Regions from separate parts of the Enterobacter sp. ECC-219 genome, predicted to be linked through region 3. Evidence: predicted binding sites of a transcription regulator. Region 3 holds the regulator's gene; each other region holds the start of a gene.
What was found. Region 3 encodes PhoB, which activates phosphate uptake and scavenging genes when phosphate is short. Its sites were predicted from a motif close to CTGTCATAAAACTGNCNNAT; they were not measured.
Positions count from the first base shown of each region.

Region 1 (5,644 bases), 390 kb from region 3:
TCTGCTGCAGTTTGCCCGGCATTTGATCTACAGCACCAGCATGCCCCCGGCACAGGCCGTGGCGCTGTCGGCGTCGCTGGCGGTGATCCGCAGCGCAGAAGGGGATGAACGTCGCCAGCGGCTGGCAGAGCATATCTCCCGCTTCCGCCAGGGACTGGCGGCGCTGCCCTTCCTCAGTCCAGAGTCGCAGAGCGCCATCCAGCCGGTGATTGTTGGTGAAAACGGCCGCGCGCTGGCGCTGGCACAGGCGCTGCGCGAGCGCGGCATGTGGGTGACCGCCATTCGCCCGCCAACGGTTCCGCCGGGTACCGCACGGCTGCGTTTAACCCTGACGGCGGCGCATGAAGCTCGGGATATCCAGACGCTGCTGGAGGCGCTCCATGACGCCGGTGAATAAACAGGCCGTTGCGGCGGCATTTGGCCGGGCCGCGCGGAGCTATTCTCAGCACGATGAACTGCAGCGCCAGAGCGCGCAGGGGCTCCTGGCCGCGCTTGGCGGGAACCGCTTTCCGCAGGTACTGGACGCCGGCTGTGGTCCCGGCAGTAACAGCCGCTACTGGCGTGAAGCGGGGAGCCAGGTGACGGCCATCGACCTGTCGCCCGCCATGCTGGACGAGGCGCGCCAGCAGCAGGCTGCGCATCACTACCTTGTAGCTGATATCGAGGCTATCCCGCTGGCGGACGCGCAGTTCGATCTGGTCTGGAGCCATCTGGCGGTGCAGTGGTGCAGCAGCCTGCCGCAGGCGTTAGGCGAGCTTTATCGCGTCGCCCGCCCGGGAGGGAAGGTGGCCTTTACCACCCTGCTGGAAAGCTCGCTGCCGGAGCTGAATCAGGCGTGGAAAGCAGTAGATGAGCAGCCTCACGCCAACCGCTTCTTATCGCATGACCAGGTCACGCAGGCGCTGGCAGGCTGGCGCTGTCGCAGCACGGTGCAGACCATCACGCTCAATTTTAGCGACGCGTTCAGCGCCATGCGTTCGCTGAAGGGCATCGGCGCCACGCACCTGCACGCTGGGCGGGAGAAAAAACCGCTGACCCGGGGCCAGCTGCAGCGCCTGGAGCTGGCCTGGCCGCAGCAGCGGGGCTTTTTCCCGCTCTCTTATCAACTTTTTCATGGGATTATCGAACGTGACTGAACGTTATTTTGTTACCGGCACGGATACGGAAGTGGGCAAGACGGTTGCCAGCGCGGCCCTTCTGCAGGCGGCGCGAAAGCTTGGGAAAAACACCGCCGGATATAAGCCTGTTGCTTCCGGCAGCGAGATGACGGCGGAAGGGTTGCGCAACACCGATGCACTGGCGCTCCAGCGTAATAGTACCCTTAAGCTTGCCTATTCGGCGGTCAATCCATACACCTTTGCCGAGCCGACCTCGCCGCACATTATCAGCGCCGACGAAGGCCGTCCGATTGAGTTCGCCGTGCTGTCTGCCGGGTTACGGACGCTCGAAAGCCAGGCCGACTGGGTGCTGGTGGAAGGCGCGGGCGGCTGGTTTACGCCGCTTTCGGACACGCAGACGTTTGCTGACTGGGTGCAGGCCGAGCGGCTCCCGGTCATTCTGGTTGTCGGCGTTAAGCTGGGCTGCATCAATCACGCTATGCTGACCGCGCAGGCCGTACGGCAGGCCGGGCTGCGTCTGGCGGGCTGGATAGCCAACGATGTGGTTGCGCCGGGGAAACGACATCAGGAGTATCTGGCGACGCTAAGGCGTGTACTTCCCGCCCCGTGCCTTGGGGAAATTCCCTGGCTTGCTGACGGCGCGGAAAATGCCGAAACCGGGCGCTATCTCGACCTCAGCGCCTTGCTTCCCGCGACATCCAGTGGGCAATAAGCTCATCGTTCAGTTCGCTAACGTGGCCGTGCGCCACGTTACGCCCGCGATAAAGCATGCAAAACCGATCCGCCACCCGGCGGATAAACGACAGCTGCTGCTCCGCTAACAGCACCGTCATGCCTAACTCCTGGTTTAAGCGCACCAGCAGCTGCGCCAGCTTCTGGGCAAAGCCGTGTCCCGCGCCGTGCATGGGTTCATCCAGAATCAGCATCCGCGGGCGGTTGACCAGCGCATTCGCCAGCGCCAGCTGATACTGATCCTCCGGCGAAAGGGTATTGCCTCGCGTCTGACGTCGCGCGTAGAGTTCCGGGAACAGATCGTATACGTCGCTTTTCGCTGCCGGGTCGGGTTTCCCCACCGCCCGCATGGCAATATGCAGATTATCCTCAATCGTCAGCTGAGAAAAAATCCGCCTGTCCTGCGGCACATAGCCTATTCCCGGCCCTGAACGCTCTTCTGACGCCTGGCTGAGCAAATCACGCGGCGGTGCACCCGCTTCATGCCAGATGATGGTGCCGCTATCGACGGGCACTTTTCCGGTAATGCAGTTCATGAGGGTGGTTTTGCCCATCCCCGGCAGGCCAACGACGCCTGTGCACATCCCTTGCGGAAAATCTAAATCCACGTTCCACAGCGTATGTTGGCTTCCGTAAAACTGATTCACTGCACGCAGACTCAACATCTTTCTCTCCTTAAAAATGTGTCGGTGACGCTCGTTTATGCTTCTGCAAAACCCCTGCCAGAAAGCGTAAATCGATTAAAAAAACGGCTTTTTTTAGGAATAAACCACCGGTGAATCGTCTAAACGAACGGGGATTGCACATCGGCGGTGCTGGCGGTGTTGAATGGTGGTGCAGGAGGAAAAATGGCGGAAATGTGAGCAGGATCGCACCGGTTGGTTATGAATGACTCAACTGTTTATCGTCAAAAAATAGCTATAAAAATTTTTTGTTGCCGCCTCGTGGGAAAATCCGGGAATTTGCTGAGCGGCGGTCTGCACGGGCTGGAAGCAGTTATCCACTATTCCTGTGGATAACCATGTGCATTAGAGTTAGAAAACACGCGATAAGCGAGAGAAGACGCGGCTTTCGCCCAAATTGACGCGAAACGCGGCTTTAGAAAATATCCTTTATAATTTAATTGCTTAGATAAAAGCAATTACCGTAATGAAAGTGTCACTCGTTGCCATAAAACTATCATTACCTGGCTTGACAAATGTTAAAAAAGAAAAAGTTCTGGGGATAACCCAGCCTGGCTGGTTTTTTATCTCGTCAGAGCCTAAATTTTGTTCGCTAACGCGCTAATGATTTAGCCGCTACGCTAAATATCCTGACACGCCACTGGTTTTTCATCCAGTGTTTTTTACTGGCATTCCTGGCAACAACGAGTAAAATTACTCACCTGCCGCTTATAACGTCATCAGGTCGTCGCCCATGAGTAAACCGTTCAAACTGAATTCTGCTTTCCGCCCATCAGGCGATCAGCCTGAGGCGATCCGTCGCCTTAAAGAGGGGCTGGAAGACGGGCTGGCGCACCAGACGCTGCTGGGGGTAACCGGCTCGGGCAAAACGTTTACTGTCGCGAACGTGATCGCTGACCTGCAGCGCCCCACGATGGTGCTTGCACCCAACAAAACCCTCGCGGCACAGCTTTACGGCGAGATGAAAGAGTTTTTCCCGGAAAACGCGGTGGAGTATTTCGTCTCCTACTACGATTACTACCAGCCGGAAGCCTATGTGCCGAGCTCTGACACCTTCATTGAGAAGGATGCTTCGGTGAACGAACACATCGAACAGATGCGACTGTCGGCGACCAAGGCGCTGCTTGAGCGTCGCGATGTGGTTGTGGTCGCGTCGGTTTCGGCGATTTACGGCCTGGGCGACCCGGATCTCTACCTGAAGATGATGCTGCACCTGACGCAGGGGATGATCATCGATCAGCGCGCGATTTTGCGCCGTCTGGCCGAGCTGCAATACACCCGTAACGACCAGGCGTTCCAGCGCGGGACGTTCCGCGTGCGCGGTGAGGTGATCGACATTTTCCCTGCGGAATCGGACGATATGGCGCTGCGTGTTGAGCTGTTTGACGAAGAGGTGGAGCGTTTGTCGCTGTTCGACCCGCTGACCGGGCACGTTGAGTCGGTGATCCAGCGTTTTACCATCTACCCTAAAACACACTACGTGACGCCACGCGAGCGTATCGTGCAGGCGATGGAAGAGATCAAAGAGGAGCTGGCAGAACGCCGTAAGGTGCTTCTGGCGAACAATAAGCTGCTGGAAGAGCAGCGCCTGAGTCAGCGCACACAGTTCGATCTGGAGATGATGAACGAGCTGGGCTATTGCTCGGGTATCGAAAACTACTCGCGCTTCCTCTCCGGGCGCGGGCCGGGCGAGCCGCCGCCGACGCTGTTTGACTACCTTCCGGCAGACGGTTTGCTGGTGATCGACGAATCCCACGTCACGATCCCGCAGATCGGCGGGATGTACCGCGGTGACCGCGCGCGTAAAGAGACGCTGGTGGAGTACGGATTCCGCCTGCCGTCAGCGCTCGATAACCGTCCGATGAAGTTTGAAGAGTTTGAGGCGCTGGCGCCGCAAACCATCTACGTGTCGGCCACGCCGGGCAACTACGAGCTGGAGAAATCCGGCGATGAGGTGATTGATCAGGTGGTCCGTCCGACCGGGCTGCTGGATCCGATTATCGAGGTGCGCCCGGTTGCGACCCAGGTGGACGATCTGCTCTCTGAGATCCGGGCCCGTTCCGCCATCAACGAGCGCGTGCTGGTGACCACGCTCACCAAACGAATGGCGGAAGACCTGACCGAGTATCTGGAAGAACACGGTGAGAAGGTGCGCTATCTGCACTCGGATATCGACACCGTGGAGCGTATGGAGATCATCCGCGATCTGCGTCTGGGCGAATTTGACGTGCTGGTGGGGATTAACCTGTTGCGAGAAGGTCTGGATATGCCGGAAGTCTCGCTGGTGGCGATTCTGGACGCCGATAAAGAGGGCTTCCTGCGCTCTGAACGTTCGCTGATCCAGACCATTGGCCGCGCCGCGCGTAACGTCCACGGGAAAGCGATACTGTACGGTGACAAAATCACCCCGTCGATGGCGAAAGCGATTGGCGAAACGGAACGCCGCCGCGAGAAACAGCAGCGCTATAACGAAGAGCACGGCATCACGCCGCAGGGGCTGAACAAGAAGGTGGTGGATATTCTGGCCCTGGGTCAGAACATTGCGAAGACCAAAGCGAAAGGCCGCGGCAAGGCGCGTTCAGTGGTGGAAGAAGATACCGTCGTGCTGACGCCGAAGGCGCTGCAGCAGAAAATCCACGAGCTGGAAGGGCAGATGATGCAGCACGCGCAGAACCTGGAGTTCGAAGAGGCGGCGCAGATCCGCGACCAGCTTCATCAACTGCGGGATCTTTTCATCGCGGCATCGTGAGTAAGCGTTGTTTTCTCCCTCTCTTAGTGGGAGAGGGCCGGGGGGAGGGCATCAGGCCGCACAAAACGAACCTAACCCAACGCCTGAATCGCCTTCTCCAGCGCGTCGCGCAGCAGGTGACGGTCGTGGCGATACTTGATGTCTGAGGCCTCCAGCGGCTCCTGCACCACCAGACGATCGCCAATCCCTGACACATCCACTTTTGGGCCCACGACTACGCCGTCAATGATCTTCTTCCCGACGTAGTGCTCCATCAAATTGAGTTTGTCCGCCAGCGACAGGCTTGCCGCGGCCGGGCTCAGCTCGCGGCCGAGGTTACCGATGTAAACCATCGGGGCAGGGGTGCGGCGCAGCGCCTGCGC
Region 1 is NZ_CP143680.1:2,128,418-2,134,061, forward strand. Features, by position in the region: gene bioF (8-amino-7-oxononanoate synthase) at 1-397, shown strand, start outside; gene bioC (malonyl-ACP O-methyltransferase BioC) at 381-1,136, shown strand; gene bioD (dethiobiotin synthase) at 1,129-1,830, shown strand; gene V1603_RS10025 (ABC transporter ATP-binding protein) at 1,793-2,515, opposite strand; gene uvrB (excinuclease ABC subunit UvrB) at 3,267-5,282, shown strand; gene yvcK (uridine diphosphate-N-acetylglucosamine-binding protein YvcK) at 5,354-5,644, opposite strand, start outside.
Region 1: uvrB (excinuclease ABC subunit UvrB) is a predicted target of PhoB. The motif match lies at 3,016-3,035, and genes of this name have one in related genera.

Region 2 (5,644 bases), 430 kb from region 3:
ATATCCTCTTGATGTTTATGTCCCAGGTAATTACGGAACTAAGTATAGCACCGGATTTTTTCTCTGCGGTCTGGCTGTGCCTATCGGTTTAATAGCAAGAAGGAGGTTGATAATTTAATTGCTTGAAATGAATGGGTAATTTTGAAATTGATACAGATCAATCTTAATTCACCGGAAGGGGAACAGGCGGGAAAGGATATTTCGATAATATGACCAGGTATGTAAGAAATTATAACGTATGAATTTGTGGCCTTTATTCTGCATGGCCGTGAAGCCATGCAGAATATATGGCATTAGCTGATGTCGATTTTCTCTACTTTGGGCTCCGGGCGCATGGTGAGCGTTGAACCCATTGACGCCGCGATAATTGAGCAGAGCGCCAGCGTCTGGGTAAACGTCAGCGTTTCGCCCAGGAACACCATCCCGGAGATCGCCGCAAGGGCGGGCTCCATGCTCATCAGGGTGCCAAATATGCGCGTCGGCAGACGCGTCAGGGCGATCATCTCCAGAGAATAGGGGAGAGCCGTTGAAAGAACAGCGACCGCCAGCCCGATGGGCATGACTGACCATTGCCAGATAGACTCCGTGGCCTGCGCCATACCGATCGGCACAAAAACGATAGCCGCAATCACGGAACCCAGGGCAACCGTTGCCGGGCCATGTTCTTCACCCGCGCGCTGCCCGGTGAGGATATAGACAGCCCAGCAGGCCCCTGCTCCCAGAGCCAGCGCTGCGCCCGTGAGATCAATCTCAGAGACATTCTGGCCGAGCGGCAGCAAGAACCATAAGCCCAGAACGGCCAGCACGACCCAGATAAAATCCACCGGACGACGGGAGGAGAAAAGCGCCACCGCCAGCGGGCCGGTAAACTCCAGCGCGACGGCGATCCCGAGCGGAATGGTCTGGATGGAGAGGTAGAACATATAGTTCATTGCCCCGAGGGAGAGACCATAAAAAAGCAGGGGGAGACGCTGCTCTTTTTTGAAGCGCAGACGCCAGGGTTTGAAAATGACCACCAGTATCGCCGTGCCCAGCACGATACGCAGGGCCGTCACCCCGGGGGCACCCACCAGAGGAAAAAGCGATTTTGCCAGCGAGGCACCGCTTTGGATAGACAACATGGCAATGAGTATGACGGCTACCGGCAACCAGACCGACGACGTGCGGGATAACCCAGGCATCCTTTCTCCTGTCAGCTAATGTCAAATGGAGTAAAGGTTGCAGTGTAAAGGAAATATACAGCTACGGTTGAGACTCTGTTGAAAAAAAAGGCCCGTGAAATCCGTAAAATGGTTAAGCGCTGGTGGATTTATCGCCTGAAAGATTAGGAATAATCTGGATGAATGTAACGGCGCAGACGCGCAATATGGGCGTTTAGTAGGAAAAATCGCATGTGATTTGAAAGAGTTAGCTGATGTTGGAAACGTTCTGTTACAGGAAAGGCCTCATTAGACATCACGAATCACAAAGAGTTTCGCAAATTTTTTTGATATATTTAAAACTTACGGACTTACTTGAAGCACATTTGAGGTGGTTATGAAAAAAATTGCATGTCTTTCAGCACTGGCCGCTGTACTGGCTGTTTCCGCAGGTACCGCTGTAGCTGCTACTTCTACTGTAACCGGTGGTTACGCTCAGAGCGATATGCAGGGCGTGATGAACAAAACCAACGGTTTCAACCTGAAGTATCGTTACGAGCAGGATAACAACCCGCTGGGCGTGATCGGTTCTTTCACCTACACCGAGAAAGATCGTACTGAAAACGGCGCATACAACAAAGGCCAGTACTACGGTATCACCGCTGGTCCAGCTTACCGTCTGAACGACTGGGCAAGCATCTACGGTGTTGTAGGTGTTGGCTACGGTAAATTCCAGCAGACCGAAAACCAGGGTCTGAACCGCACTGCAAGCACCAGCGACTACGGCTTCTCCTATGGCGCAGGCCTGCAGTTCAACCCAATCCAGGACGTGGCTCTGGACTTCTCCTATGAGCAGAGCCGTATCCGCAACGTTGACGTTGGCACCTGGATCGCGGGCGTAGGTTACCGCTTCTAATCACTCCGGTGATGAAATAAAAAATCCGCCCAATGTGGCGGATTTTTTTTGCCTTTTCCCTCTCCCTGTGGGCTGAGGAATCCCCAGTAATTTTTAAGCAGAAGCAATAAGGTTGTTTCAGAACGATTTAAGGTTTTCAGCGACGCCCTGGCACGTTCACCGGTCATGTCCTTACAGAGTAGCAAGGAACATAAAGTGAACGGAATGACCACCGGAGCCGTAAGTTCCCCTCACCCCAGCCCTCTCCCTCAAGGGAGAGGGGGGCGTCCATGCAAACATTATTTTGTGGGGATCCCTCAGCCCTGTGGGAGAGGGCCAGGGTGAGGGCATCAGACCGCACGAGACGGCAGAAACTACTTACTCTTAATATCAAAAATATCCGTACCCAGATGGTTGTAGTCAACTTTCTGTAACTTGAAGTTGGTAACGTACACTGGGGGCGCTTTCTTGTTGGAGATAAACGGGTAACTATTTTTTATCTCTTTGGCCTTAATCCCCGTCCATTGCGAGAAGAACAGCAGGAAATCATTCGCCGAGCGCCGCGCTTTAATAACGCGATGCGTTTTATCATCACTCGACAGCACCATAAACGGCACCTGGAAGTTCTGCTGGAACTGGTCGTCGTGCGCCAGATACTGGACTTCTTTGCCACGCTCTTTAAACGCCAGCCCGTGATCCGAGAAATAGACCACAGAGAAGCTTTCGCCCGTGTTGCGCAGCTGATCGTACAGCTTGCTGAGAAGATCGTCAGTTTGCGTCATGGTGTAGAGATAGCAAGAGGTCTCTTTTGACTGCACAAACTCCGCGTATTTCCCGCCAGTGCGATCGCAGGCCTGCGGGTGCGATCCCATCAGGTGGAGAACAATCAGCTGAGGCTGGGTGCGCGGGGTAGCAAAGACCTGCGCCGTCATCTTCAGCAGCGCCTCGTCTTTGGTGTTTTTGTCGGCTTCAAAGTCGCCGCTCTTCAGGAACTGCACTTCGTCAGCACGCTTAGCAATACTGGCGATGGCCGTGTCGTATTCGCCAATTTGCCCCTGATTGGAGAACCACCAGGTCTGAAAACCGGCGCGGTTGGCCAGCGTAACAAAATTATCCTGATACTGAGGTTTGCCATCCACCACGCGGTTCAGCGTCAGGCCGAGCGATTTCTGCGTCGAGCCGCTGGCCGCAACATAATCGGTAAACAGGGTGCCGTTGACCGAGCTGGCAAACGGCGTGTTATTCCAGTGCCCGCCGAAGGCACCCAGTGCGTCGCGACGTGCGCTCTCGCCAATCACCACCACGTAGGTATGATATTTCGGCTTAACCGCCAGCACGTTCCAGGTGTCTTTCATATTGGAAAGTTCAGCCATGCGCGCCTGCTCGTCGAGAACCTCTTTATTGTTGACAACGACGTCTTTCACGAAGCGGAAAACCGGATAGCCGATATTGATGAGCCTTAGCTTACCGTCCCAGGGAATATTCTGGATGGGGGCGACGAACGCCACGGCAAGGCTGAAGACCAGACAGAGTATTTCGATTTTACCCCAGGATTTTTTCTCGCCCGACCGACGGCGGATGGCGATAACGCCCAACGCGAAGATGAATAACCCTACCACGTAGCTGTACCACGGGAAGATCGTCAGGATCTCCGTCGACTCTTCCATGTTGGTCGAGTGCAGCGCCAGCAGGGTATTAAAGTTTGGCGAGCCGTAGGCCTGACCAAACGGGAAATACATCGCAGCAACCAGCGAACAGACCCCCACAAATGCTTTCTGCACGCGCGGAGCGCTCCTCCACAGTACGTGGAGCACACAGGTGAAAGCCACCGCATAAAGCAGGCTGAAGGGATAGCCGAGCGCAAAGTTAATCAGCAGCGACTGCAAAAAGTAAAATCCCGTCCACGGGCTTAAGGCCCGGCTGCGGGTAACGATGGTATCTATCAGGGTTACATTCATAGGTCACTATCACAAAAACGCCATGTGCTCACCCTGGCGCCAAGGGTCAAAGCCTGCCGGACAGTGCGTGGAAAGGGAATGAGAGGTCCGCTTCAGCGAGCCGCAAATTGTGCAGGGCTGCAAGAAGATAGTGCGAGCGTGAATTAAGGTCAACAGTTGCTAAACAGATGTTTTGCGAAGGGGGCTGCAAATCCGCAAAAATAATCGGGAATTGGTCAGTTTACAGCGGAAATGTGACAGAAAAATGAAGCGGCGTACCGCAACGCCGCTTAGTGGGAAGGTTTGTCGTCCTGATGCGGTTTGTTGTTAAACATATCGCACAGCATGTTCAACAGCATTAAGCGCACTTTAAAAGGAGAGTGGGTAAACACGGTCATACACCTCTTGAATTCGTTCATAAGACCTCCTGATTTTTGATCCCTTCGATCCGTGAAGGGTGACTGCATTACATACAGATATAGCACAGGCTATATTGTATAGCTATGGCTATTTCGTTAATTTTTTGTGCTTGCAGAGCTATGGTTTACAATGTGCGCTCTCGATACCGGGCGCTGGAAGCGTCACCCCACTGAGGAAGTACAATGAACCGTCGTGCAGGTAAGCCAACAATGAGGAAAACGACGCAACTGGTGAATGTTGAAGAACATGTCGAAGGTTTTCGCCAGGTCCGTGAGGCGCACCGGCGTGAACTGATTGATGATTACGTTGAGCTGATTTCCGATCTGATCCGCGAGGTCGGGGAAGCGCGTCAGGTTGATATGGCCGCCAGGCTGGGGGTTTCGCAGCCGACGGTCGCGAAAATGTTAAAACGTCTGGCCTCGGTGGGCCTTATTGAAATGATTCCCTGGCGCGGCGTGTTTCTGACGCCGGAAGGGGAGAAGCTTGCGCAGGAGAGCCGCGAGCGTCACCAGCTTGTCGAGAATTTTTTGCTGGTGCTGGGCGTCAGCCCGGAAATAGCCCGCCGGGATGCGGAAGGAATGGAGCACCACGTTAGCGAAGAGACGCTGGTGAAGTTTCGTGAGTTTACCCTTAAATATGGTCCCTCCGCTGAATGAAAATCCCTGGACTGCAGGCCCTGTCACGCGATCGTTTCTTCCATCTCTTATTAATTATTGGCGCAGCGTTAAGCCTGTTTGTGCCGTTTGCGCCACAGGCCTGGTCTGCGGCGATTGACTGGCGCACCATCATTACCCTGAGCGGGTTAATGATGCTGACCAAAGGGGTCGAGCTGAGCGGCTATTTTGACGTGCTGGGCCGTAAAATGGTGCGCCGTTTTGCCACCGAGCGCAGGCTGGCCCTGTTTATGGTGTTCTCCGCTGCGGTATTGTCAACGTTTCTGACCAACGACGTGGCGCTGTTTATCATCGTGCCCCTCACGCTCACGCTGCGTAAGCTGTGCGAGATCCCGGTCAGCCGCTTGATCATCTTTGAAGCGCTCGCCGTTAACGCGGGTTCTCTGTTGACCCCTATCGGCAACCCGCAAAATATCCTCCTCTGGGGACGTTCCGGGTTGTCGTTCGCTGCCTTTACCTGGCAGATGGTGCCTCTGGCGCTGGTGATGATGCTGTCGCTGTTGGCAGTGTGCTGGTTCGCGTTTCCGGATAAAAAGCTGCAATACCACAGCGGCACAACCGGCCCGCAGTGGCAGCCGC
Region 2 is NZ_CP143680.1:2,166,085-2,171,728, forward strand. Features, by position in the region: gene rhtA (threonine/homoserine exporter RhtA) at 294-1,181, opposite strand; gene ompX (outer membrane protein OmpX) at 1,537-2,055, shown strand; gene V1603_RS10210 (phosphoethanolamine transferase) at 2,409-3,992, opposite strand; gene mntS (manganase accumulation protein MntS) at 4,262-4,390, opposite strand; gene mntR (manganese-binding transcriptional regulator MntR) at 4,574-5,047, shown strand; gene V1603_RS10225 (anion transporter) at 5,044-5,644, shown strand, end outside.
Region 2: V1603_RS10210 (phosphoethanolamine transferase) is a predicted target of PhoB. The motif match lies at 3,999-4,018, and genes of this name have one in related genera.

Region 3 (5,644 bases):
CGGCTTCAGCGCGTTTATATGTTCCTGAAGCACGCCGTGCTGCGTTTGCTTCTCCTGCCATTGAGAGAATTCCGCTTCGCGGGCGTGCAGCCAGCCGGCTTCATTACCCTCTTCGGGAACGCTAAGCGAGAGTGCGAGCAGGGTGTGTTCCAGCGCCTGGCGGGCGGCCGTCAGCTGCTGCTGATACTGGCGCTCCTGCGCTTCCTGCTCGTTCAGCTGGTTTTGCAGGGTCAGGCGCTGGCTGAGCTGATAAAGCTGCCGCTCGTACTGTTCCTGCTCGTTCATCCATGGCGCGATATCCTCCTGAATATTCAATGCGATATTCAAAGACGCGCAGGCCTCCACCCACGCTTTAGTGAGTGCTTGCTCCTCATGAGACAAGGCCTGCGCTTCGTCTGTCTCACGCTGAATTTGCTGAGCCAGGGCATTCACCTGCCCCAGCACCAGCAGGCCTTCCTCTTTAAGCGCGGCGACCTCTTTTTCCAGCGCATCACGGCGGCGCTGGTTATCCGTCAGCTCAAGCGACTGGTATTGCTCAACGGCAGGATGGTCACTGGAGCCGCACAGCGGACAGGGTTTGCCTGCCTCAAGCTGTGAGCGATAGCTTTCCAGATCTTTAATCGTCGCTTCACGTTCGCACAGGGCCTTCAGGTCCAGATAGTGCTGGTGTTTCTCTTTGTACTGCTGGCGGCGCAGCGCCAGCGTTTCATTGAGCTTGCTCTGCTCCGCCTGGGCTTTTTGCGCGCTTTCACCGCTCTGGCGCAGGCGCTTTTGCAGCGGCTGATAGCGGGCATGGAGCGACGTCAGCTGCTGACGCAGCGTGCGGGACCGGGACTGCTGCTCCATGGCCGCGCTGACCTCATCCGCCGTCAGCGTCAGCGTATTTTCCGGCATCTCCGCCAGCTTCTGACGTAGCTCAGTCATCCGCGCAGCAAGTGCGGCGAGCTGACTTTTGTCACGGTTTAGCTGTGAGAACTGGGCGCGCCAGCCGGCAATTTCCTGTCCCAGCAGGCGATAACGCTCGTGCTCCGCCAGCCACTGCGCCAGCGCCGTCAGTTCGGCCTGTAGCCGCTCATGGGTACGCAGGGCGGTATTGCGGATCCGCGCGCGCAGTGCGGTTTTGGTCTGTAAGCGAGTATTTACTTCGTTAATTCGCTGCTGGGTTTGCGTCAGACGTGAGGTTTGCTCCTGCTGGTGCTCCCAGAGCGGACGAAGCTGGGCGGCGGGCAGAGCAAGCTGGAGCTTTGCCAGTTCCGGCGCCGCGTTCGTTAGCGCCTGTTGCGCCTGCTGCTGCAGGGCGGTGACGCGCTGCTGCTCCTGCACAAGCTCGTCATGGCGCGTAAGCCACTGAAAATCTTTCTGCTGTCGCTGCTGTTGGGCCAGCAGGGTTTTCTCTTCGTCAGTAAGTGCCTGCAAACTTTGCTGCAACTGCTGCTGTTGCGCTTCGCTGAGCAGCACGACGCCCGCCGCCTGCGCCTCGTACTTTTCCAGCACGCCGCGTGCAGCTTTGTGTTTTTCAAACACCATGGCGGAAATCTGACCGTAGATCTCGGTGCCGGTTAGCTCTTCCAGCAATTCTGCGCGATCCCCCGGTTTGGCATTCAGGAAGGCGGCAAACTGCCCCTGCGAGAGCAGCATCGAGCGGGTAAAGCGGCCGTAGTCCAGTCCGGTGAGCGCCGCGGTTTGCTCCAGTTTATCCGAAACCTTATCGGCCAGAATCTTGCCGTCCTCGCAGCGGGCCAGCTCCACGCGCGGTGCCTGTAAGTTCCCGTCCGGCTGGTTGCGCGCCCGGTTCTGGCTCCAGAACGCGCGATAGGCAACGCCTTTCACCTCAAACTCCACTTCCGCCAGGCACTCGGCGGTGTCGCGCGTCATCAGGTCGTTTTGCGCCTGAGAGACCTTATTCAGGCGCGGCGTTTCGTGGTAGAGCGCAAGGCAGATGGCGTCGAGCAGGGTTGTTTTGCCCGCGCCGGTTGCGCCGGTGATGGCAAACAGGCCGTTGCTGGCAAACGGCTCCGCGGTGAAGTCAATTTTCCACTCGCCCTTGAGGGAGTTGAGATTTTTCAGACGCAGGCTCAGAATTTTCATGCGTTTTCTTCCTCGTCATTGAGGGCGTGCAGGGTATGGCTGAACAGCTCGTTGAGCCGGACGCGCTTCGCATCATCGATCTCTTCCTGCGACAGGCGGCGTTCAAATACCTCTTCTACCCGCAGTTCACTAAGGGTTTCACGCTGTGCGCCGAGCAGAATTTTCTCGCGCTGCTCGCGGCTGCGGCGCACCAGCAGCACCTCTACCGGCAACTCTTCGGTCAGCGCCTGAATTTTCCGCTGCATATCGTGGAGGTAGTCGTCGGTGGTGATTTCGATATCCAGCCAGACGGGAGGGTTAAGCGCCGCGCCGCGCCACTGCTCAAGCTGGGCGGTAATGGCGTCCAGATCGCCCTTCAGCACCGCCAGCAGCTGGGTGACCGGCACCTCCAGCGTCTCGACGGCGCTGAGTTTACCCTCGCTGAAGCTCACCAGATGCACGGACTTGGCTTTCCCGGTTTCATCGAAGCTGAGCGAAATAGGGGAACCACAGTAGCGGATATGCTCGCAGCCGCCGATGACCTGGGCACGGTGAATGTGCCCGAGCGCGATGTAGTCGGCTGGCGGGAAGTTTTGCGCCGGGAACGCATCCAGCGTGCCGATATAGATCTCGCGGACCGCGTCACTTTTGCTGGCCCCTACGGTGGTGAGGTGCCCGGTGGCAATGACCGGAATGGCCTGTTCACCGCGCAGGGCGCAGGCATCGGCGTGCTGCTGGTGGTAATAATCGGTGATGGCCTGCAGGAGATGCTGCTGCTTTTCCGCACCCGACAGCCCCGCCTGGCTTTGCACGATGTCGCGCGGCCGTAAAAAAGGAATGGGGCACAGTACCGCCCCCGGGGTGCCGTCGCGTTTTTTCAGGATCTGCGGCGCGTGCCCGGCGCTGGCGACCACTGTAGTATTGAGAAACGCCAGGATGTCGCGGGATTCATTGAGCGTCGCGACGGAATCATGGTTGCCGGCAACAATCACCAGATGACAGCCGGTCTGCTGCAGGTTGACCACGAAGCGGTTGTACAGCTCACGCGCATAGCTGGGGGGCGAGCCGGTATCAAAGATGTCACCCGCCACGATAATCGCGTCCACCTCGTGCGTCCGGGCCGTTTCCAGCAGCCAGTTCAGGAACGCTTCATGTTCAGCCGCACGGCTTTTGCTGTAAAAATTTTGACCCAGATGCCAGTCCGAGGTGTGAAGTATGCGCATAGGAGATCCGTGGCGAAAAACGATGCGGGCGATTATAAACTGTCAGGGAGAGGAAAATAACCGCTGTAATAAAACAACAGTTTGCCATTTGTAGTGGTACTGTTTTTCATAAATCTGTCATAAAACTGACGCATAATGGCGCCGCATTACAAACTTGTAACTTAAATAAGATAAGACAGGGCAAAGTATGGCGAGACGTATTCTGGTCGTAGAAGATGAAGCTCCAATTCGTGAAATGGTGTGCTTCGTGCTCGAACAAAATGGCTTCCAGCCGGTTGAAGCGGAAGATTATGACAGCGCGGTGAACCAGCTGAATGAACCCTGGCCCGATCTGATTCTGCTTGACTGGATGTTGCCCGGCGGCTCCGGACTGCAGTTTATCAAACACCTGAAGCGTGAAGCGCTGACCCGCGATATTCCGGTTGTGATGCTCACGGCGCGCGGAGAGGAAGAGGATCGCGTGCGCGGTCTGGAGACCGGCGCGGACGATTACATTACTAAACCGTTTTCCCCAAAAGAGCTGGTTGCGCGCATTAAGGCCGTCATGCGTCGGATTTCGCCGATGGCGGTGGAAGAGGTGATCGAAATGCAGGGCCTCAGCCTTGACCCAACGTCACACCGCGTGATGACCGGCGAAACCCCCCTCGACATGGGGCCTACCGAATTTAAACTCCTGCACTTCTTTATGACCCATCCGGAACGCGTTTACAGCCGCGAGCAGTTGCTGAATAACGTCTGGGGAACTAACGTGTATGTCGAAGACCGGACGGTTGACGTACATATCCGCCGCCTGCGAAAAGCGCTGGAACTGAGCGGCCACGATCGCATGGTACAGACGGTCCGCGGCACGGGTTATCGTTTCTCGACCCGTTTCTGAACAATGACAGGAGTGTGACGCGTGCTGGAACGTCTGTCATGGAAAAGGCTCGTCTTTGAACTGATCTTATGCTGTATTCCGGCCCTTCTTCTGGGGGCCTTTCTTGGGCATCTGCCGTGGTTTCTGCTGGCGGCGGTCACCGGGCTGTTAGTCTGGCATTTCTGGAACCTGTTGCGTCTCTCATGGTGGCTGTGGGTTGACCGCAGTATGACGCCGCCGCCGGGAAGCGGCAGCTGGGAGCCGCTGCTGTACGGTCTGCACCAAATGCAGATGCGTAATAAAAAGCGCCGTCGCGAGCTGGGAAGCCTGATCAAACGCTTTCGCAGCGGTGCAGAGTCGCTGCCGGATGCCGTTATTCTGACGACCGAAGAAGGGACAATCTTCTGGTGTAACGGCCTTGCGCAACAGCTGCTGGGCCTGCGCTGGCCGGACGATAATGGTCAGAATATCCTCAACCTTCTGCGTTATCCCGAGTTCACGCTGTATCTGAAAAAGCGTGATTTTACCCGTCCACACAATCTGAAGCTGAATAACGGTCGCCATCTGGAAATCCGCGTTATGCCCTACAGCGATCGCCAGTGGCTGATGGTGGCGCGCGACGTTACCCAGATGCACCAGCTGGAAGGGGCGCGTCGTAACTTCTTCGCCAATGTGAGCCACGAGCTACGCACTCCGTTGACCGTGCTGCAGGGCTACCTGGAGATGATGCAGGAGCAAACCCTGGAAGGCGCGCCGCGTGAAAAAGCGCTGCACACGATGCGTGAGCAAACGCACCGTATGGAAGGGCTGGTGAAACAGCTGCTGACGCTCTCGAAGATTGAAGCGGCGCCGTCGCTTGCGCTGAATGACACCATAGATGTGCCAATGATGCTGCGCGTCGTGGAGCGTGAAGCGCAGACGTTAAGCCATAAAAAACATCAGCTGACCTTTGACGTCGACAATACGCTGAAGGTGCTGGGCAGCGAAGATGAACTGCGTAGCGCCATCTCCAACCTGGTGTACAACGCGGTAAACCATACGCCGGAAGGGACGGATATCGTAGTGCGCTGGCAGCATACGCCGACAGGCGCCGAGTTTAGCGTGGAGGATAACGGGCCGGGGATTGCCCCGGAGCATATTCCGCGCCTGACCGAGCGTTTCTACCGGGTGGATAAAGCGCGTTCGCGGCAGACGGGAGGGAGCGGACTGGGGCTGGCGATTGTGAAACACGCGGTGAATCACCATGAAAGCCGTCTTGATATCCAGAGTACCCTGGGTAAGGGAACCCGCTTCAGTTTCGTTATCCCGGAACGATTAATTGCCAAAAAGAGCGCCTGACGGCAGGTGTGTCATTTTACCTTTCCACGGGTCAGCGTTTGCTGGCCCGTTTGCTTTGCAGTCAAGCGAAACGCGTGTGAATTTTATACGGCTGGCTGTTTTTTGTTCGCATGATTAGCCATGGGTTTTTCTTATAATTAGCGTATTGTGCTGGAGTATA
Region 3 is NZ_CP143680.1:1,737,917-1,743,560, forward strand. Features, by position in the region: gene sbcC (exonuclease subunit SbcC) at 1-2,088, opposite strand, end outside; gene sbcD (exonuclease subunit SbcD) at 2,085-3,290, opposite strand; gene phoB (phosphate response regulator transcription factor PhoB) at 3,478-4,167, shown strand; gene phoR (phosphate regulon sensor histidine kinase PhoR) at 4,189-5,484, shown strand.

Region 4 (5,644 bases), 1.1 Mb from region 3:
GCGCGTAAGCCGCTTCACGCAGGCTGTCCGGCACCAGTTTCAGCATGTTTTCGGTGGTACGAATGACGATAGGCACCTGCAGCAGCGCCAGCGCAATCACGCCCGCCCAGCCGGAGAAGTGTTCCATTTGCGCAACCACGATGGTGTAAACAAACAGGCCCACGACAATCGACGGAGCGGAAAGCAGGATGTCGTTAATGAAGCGAATCACCTCTGCCAGCCAGGATTTACGCCCGTACTCCGCCAGATAGATACCGGCCATAATGCCCAGCGGCGTACCGAAGACCGTCGCCCACAGGATCAGCAGGCCACTGCCCGCCAGGGCGTTTGCCAGACCACCACCCGCCGTATTTGGCGGCGGCGTCATCTCGGTGAACAGCGCCAGAGACATGCCATCAATACCACGGGTGATGGTGGACATCAGGATCCAGATCAGCCAGAACAGGCCGAATGCCATCGTTGCCATGGAGAGCGTCAGCGCAATGCGGTTTTTGAAACGACGCTTCGCCTGCATTTTGCGGCGGGATTCCGCAAGCTGAGCGGTGCTTTGCATTTCGAGAGTTGCCATCAGCGTGCCCCCTCATTTTTCGCGAGACGCAGGATCATCAGCTTGGAAATCGCCAGAACAATGAAGGTGATAACGAACAGAATCAGGCCCAGTTCCATCAGCGCTGCGACGTGCAGCCCGGATTCCGCTTCGGCAAACTCGTTCGCCAGCGCGGAAGTAATGCTGTTACCCGGCATATAGAGTGAGGCGCTGTCGAGCTGGTAGGTGTTACCGATGATAAAGGTGACTGCCATGGTTTCACCCAGCGCGCGACCTAAGCCCAGCATCACGCCACCGATCACCCCATTTTTGGTGAACGGAAGGACAATGCGCCAGATAACTTCCCAGGTGGTACAGCCGATGCCGTAGGCCGACTCTTTCATCATCACCGGGGTTTGTTCGAAAACATCGCGCATCACCGCCGCAATGTACGGAATAATCATAATGGCGAGGATCACCCCTGCCGCCAGAATACCGATACCGAATGCCGGGCCAGAGAACAGGGCTCCCACAAACGGAACGGCTGAGAGAACATTACCCACCGGTTCCTGGAAGTACGTGGCAAACAGCGGCGCAAAGATAAACAGACCCCACATGCCGTATACGATACTTGGGATGGCCGCCAGCAGTTCAATGGCAATACCCAGCGGGCGACGCAGCCAGCCCGGCGCCAGTTCCGTCAGGAACAGCGCAATACCGAAGCTTACCGGAACCGCAATCAGCAGGGCGATGAACGAGGTCACCAGCGTACCGTAAATCGGCACCAGCGCACCGTAGATGTCGTTCGGCGCGTCCCACTCTTTGGTCCACAGGAAGGAGAAACCGAATTTCTGAATGCTCGGCCAGGAGGAGAAAATCAGAGACACGATAATGCCGCCCAGCAGCAATAGCACAATCAGCGCAGCCAGTTTGACCAGCGCGCCGAAAATCATGTCACCTTTTTTACCCGGAGGGTTAAATGCAGGCTTGGTTGCAGCCATAAATTACTCTTCTTTATGAAACGTCTTACGAATATGCCCGGTGGCGCTGGCGCTTACCGGGCCTACAGGATGAACCGTAGGGCGGGTAAGCGTGAGCGCCACCCGCCATCTTCGTCAAAAATATCCTGTTAGTACAGCGCTTTACCGCTGCTGTCTTTCACGTTGGTTTTCCATGCAGCACGGACCTGCTCAACCACGCTGTCCGGCAGGCTGGCGTAATCCAGATCGTTAGCCTGCTTGCCGCCGTTTTTGTATGCCCAGTCGAAGAACTTCAGCACCTCAGCACCCTGCTCAGGTTTCTTCTGCTCTTTGTGAACCAGGATGAAGGTCGTGGAGGTGATTGGCCACGCGCCTTCGCCTTTCTGGTTAGTCAGATCCTGCGCAAAGGATTTGCTCCAGTCAGCGCCTTTCGCGGCGTTAGCGAAGTTCTCTTCGGTCGGGCTTACCGGTTTGCCGTCAGCAGAAACCAGTTTGGTGTAAGCCAGGTTGTTCTGCTTAGCGTAGGCGTACTCTACGTAGCCGATAGAGCCAGGCAGACGCTGTACGAACGCGGCGATACCGTCGTTACCTTTTCCGCCCAGACCGGTTGGCCAGTTAACGGTAGAGCCGGAACCGACTTTAGATTTCCACTCTTCGTTCACTTTCGCCAGGTAGCTTGTGAAGACGAAAGAGGTACCGGAACCATCCGCGCGGCGAACCACGGCGATATTCTGCGAAGGCAGCTTAACGCCGGGGTTCAGTTTAGTGATGGCTTCATCATCCCATTTTTTGATTTTGCCCAGGTAGATGTCGCCCAGGGTTTTGCCGTCCAGCACCAGCTCGCCTGATTTCAGGCCAGGGATGTTAACAGCCAGCACAACACCGCCGATCACGGTTGGGAACTGGAACAGGCCTTCCTGATTCAGTTTCTCGTCAGACAGCGGAGCGTCTGATGCGCCGAAATCAACGGTATTCGCGGTAATTTGTTTTACGCCACCGGAGGAGCCGATACCCTGATAGTTAACCTTATTACCGGTTTCCTTCTGGTAGGTATCCGCCCATTTGGCATACACCGGCGCAGGGAAGGTTGCACCAGCGCCAGTCAGGCTTGCCGCTGCAAAAGCAGAGAAAGCGCTCAGAGATAAGGTCGCGGCGACAACAGTTGCGACAGTGGTACGCATAACTTTCATAATGTCTCCTGCAAGGATTTCGTAAATCATTGTTTAAGTGGCTACGATGAGCAAAATAGGACAAACAGGTGACAGATAAATGTACGAATTATGACAGTTTTATGACAATGGAGATTTCACTTAAAGAAAAAGAAAACTATATATATTTATCAATAAGTTAACTTAGAACATGACGGCAGGGTTTCAGTAATATTTTCTTTATGTGACACTGAAAAAATAGCTGAAAATGACAGATTGTCATTAAAAAAGGCTCCACCTGATAGTGGAGCCTGGAAGGATTATTCTACGGTAACGGATTTCGCCAGGTTACGCGGCTGGTCAACGTCGGTGCCTTTGATCAGCGCCACGTGATAGGCCAGCAGCTGCAGCGGAACGGTGTAGAAGATCGGTGCAATCACCTCTTCCACGTGCGGCATCTCAATGATGTGCATGTTGTCGTTGCTGACAAAACCGGCATCTTTGTCGGCGAAGACGTACAGAACGCCGCCGCGGGCGCGAACTTCTTCGATGTTAGACTTCAGTTTTTCCAGCAGTTCGTTGTTCGGTGCCACAACGATGACCGGCATATCCGCGTCAATCAGCGCCAGCGGGCCGTGTTTCAGCTCGCCTGCCGCGTAGGCTTCTGCGTGGATGTAGGAGATCTCTTTCAGCTTCAGCGCGCCTTCCAGCGCAATTGGATACTGATCGCCACGCCCCAGGAACAGAGCGTGATGTTTGTCAGAGAAATCTTCCGCCAGCGCTTCAATGCGTTTGTCCTGAGACAGCATCTGCTCAATACGGCTCGGCAGCGCCTGCAGGCCGTGAACAATGTCATGCTCAACGGAAGCATCTTCGCCTTTCAGACGCGCCAGCTTCGCCACCAGCATCAGCAGAACGGTCAGCTGAGTGGTAAACGCTTTGGTGGAAGCTACGCCGATTTCGGTGCCCGCTTTCGTCATCAGCGCCAGATCGGATTCACGCACCAGGGATGAGCCTGGGACGTTACAGATGGCCAGCGAGCCCAGGTAACCCAGTTCTTTAGACAGACGCAGCGCCGCCAGCGTATCCGCCGTTTCGCCGGACTGAGAAAGTGTGATCATCAGGCTGTTGCGACGCACCGCAGACTTGCGATAGCGGAACTCAGACGCGATTTCCACGTCGCACGGCACGCCCGCCAGGGATTCAAACCAGTAGCGAGAGACCATACCGGAGTTGTAGGAGGTGCCGCAGGCCACGATCTGAATATGCTCGACCTTGCCGAGCAGTTCGTTCGCGTTTGCCCCCAGCTCGCTCAGATCAACTTCACCGTGGCTGATGCGCCCGGTCAGGGTGTTTTTGATGGCGTTTGGCTGCTCGTAGATCTCTTTCTGCATGTAGTGACGGTAAGCGCCTTTGTCGCCCGCGTCGTACTGCAGATTCGATTCGATCTCCTGACGCTTCACCTGCTCGCCTTTGGTGTCGAAGACGGTCACGCTGCGGCGAGTCACTTCCGCAATATCCCCCTCTTCCAGGAAGATAAAGCGACGGGTGACCGGCAGGAGTGCCAGCTGATCGGAGGCGATAAAGTTTTCACCCATGCCCAGACCGATAACCATCGGGCTACCGGAACGCGCTGCCAGCAGCGTGGATGGATCGCGTGAGTCCATGATCACCGTACCGTACGCACCGCGCAGCTGAGGGATAGCGCGCAGCACCGCATCACGCAGCGTACCGCCCTGTGCCAGCTCCCAGTGCACCAGGTGAGCAATCACTTCGGTGTCAGTTTCAGAGACGAAGGTATAGCCGCGCGCTTTCAGTTCTTCGCGCAGCGGTTCGTGGTTTTCGATAATGCCGTTGTGCACCACCACAATGTGTTCAGACACATGCGGGTGCGCGTTACCTTCAGACGGTTCGCCGTGCGTCGCCCAACGGGTGTGCGCGATACCGGTACCACCGTGCAGCGGATGTTCTTCCGCGGCCTGAGCCAGCATCTGCACTTTACCGAGGCGACGCAGGCGGGTCATGTGCCCTTCTGCATCCACGACAGCCAGACCGGCAGAGTCGTAACCACGGTATTCCAGACGACGTAAACCTTCGAGAAGGATTTCAGCAATATCACGCTGCGCAACTGCGCCAACAATTCCACACATATTTTAGATTCCGAATTTAGGCATGATGCCTGCGTTGTCGCTGACCTGTATTTGCCCTTTCCGGGCGCCCCGAGCCTTGTAGAGAGTGGGGTTATTTTTATGGGTACTGCCTGTGGGGGGAGGATTATGTTATCCCCTCACCCCGACCCTCTCCCCAAAGGGGCGAGGGAGAAAAACACCGCACCGTTCAATTCCCCTCTCCCCTATGGGGAGAGGGTCAGGGTGAGGGGTGTATATTGTTGTTACTTCTTCTTCACCGGGCGTTTCCAGCCCTGCTTGTGTACCTGCGGCACACGGCTTAATACCAGCTCGTTATCGGCGATATCGCGCGTAACGGTTGTTCCGGCGGCAATCGTTACCCCGTTACCCACGGTAACCGGTGCCACCAGCTGTGTATCGGAACCGACAAACACATCATCACCGATGATGGTTTTAAACTTATTGGCACCGTCATAGTTACAGGTAATGGTCCCTGCACCAATGTTCACGTTGTCGCCAATCTCCGCGTCGCCCAGATAGGTCAAATGACCGGCTTTCGAGCCTTTACCCAGACGCGCTTTTTTCATTTCCACGAAGTTGCCCACGTGCGCGCCTTCCAGCAGCTCAGCACCCGGGCGCAGACGCGCAAACGGGCCGATGGTACAGGCGGCATCCAGACGGGCATCTTCCACCACGCTGTACGGGCTGATTTCGCAGTCGTCACCGATGACGCTGTTTTTAATCACACAGCCGGCGCCAATTTTGACGCGGTTACCCAGCGTAACGTTGCCTTCAAGGATAACGTTAGTATCGATCTCAACGTCGCGCCCGTGAGACACGGTGCCGCGCAGATCGAAACGC
Region 4 is NZ_CP143680.1:627,895-633,538, reverse strand. Features, by position in the region: gene pstA (phosphate ABC transporter permease PstA) at 1-568, opposite strand, end outside; gene pstC (phosphate ABC transporter permease PstC) at 568-1,527, opposite strand; gene pstS (phosphate ABC transporter substrate-binding protein PstS) at 1,656-2,696, opposite strand; gene glmS (glutamine--fructose-6-phosphate transaminase (isomerizing)) at 2,975-4,804, opposite strand; gene glmU (bifunctional UDP-N-acetylglucosamine diphosphorylase/glucosamine-1-phosphate N-acetyltransferase GlmU) at 5,047-5,644, opposite strand, start outside.
Region 4: pstS (phosphate ABC transporter substrate-binding protein PstS) is a predicted target of PhoB. The motif match lies at 2,785-2,804, and genes of this name have one in related genera.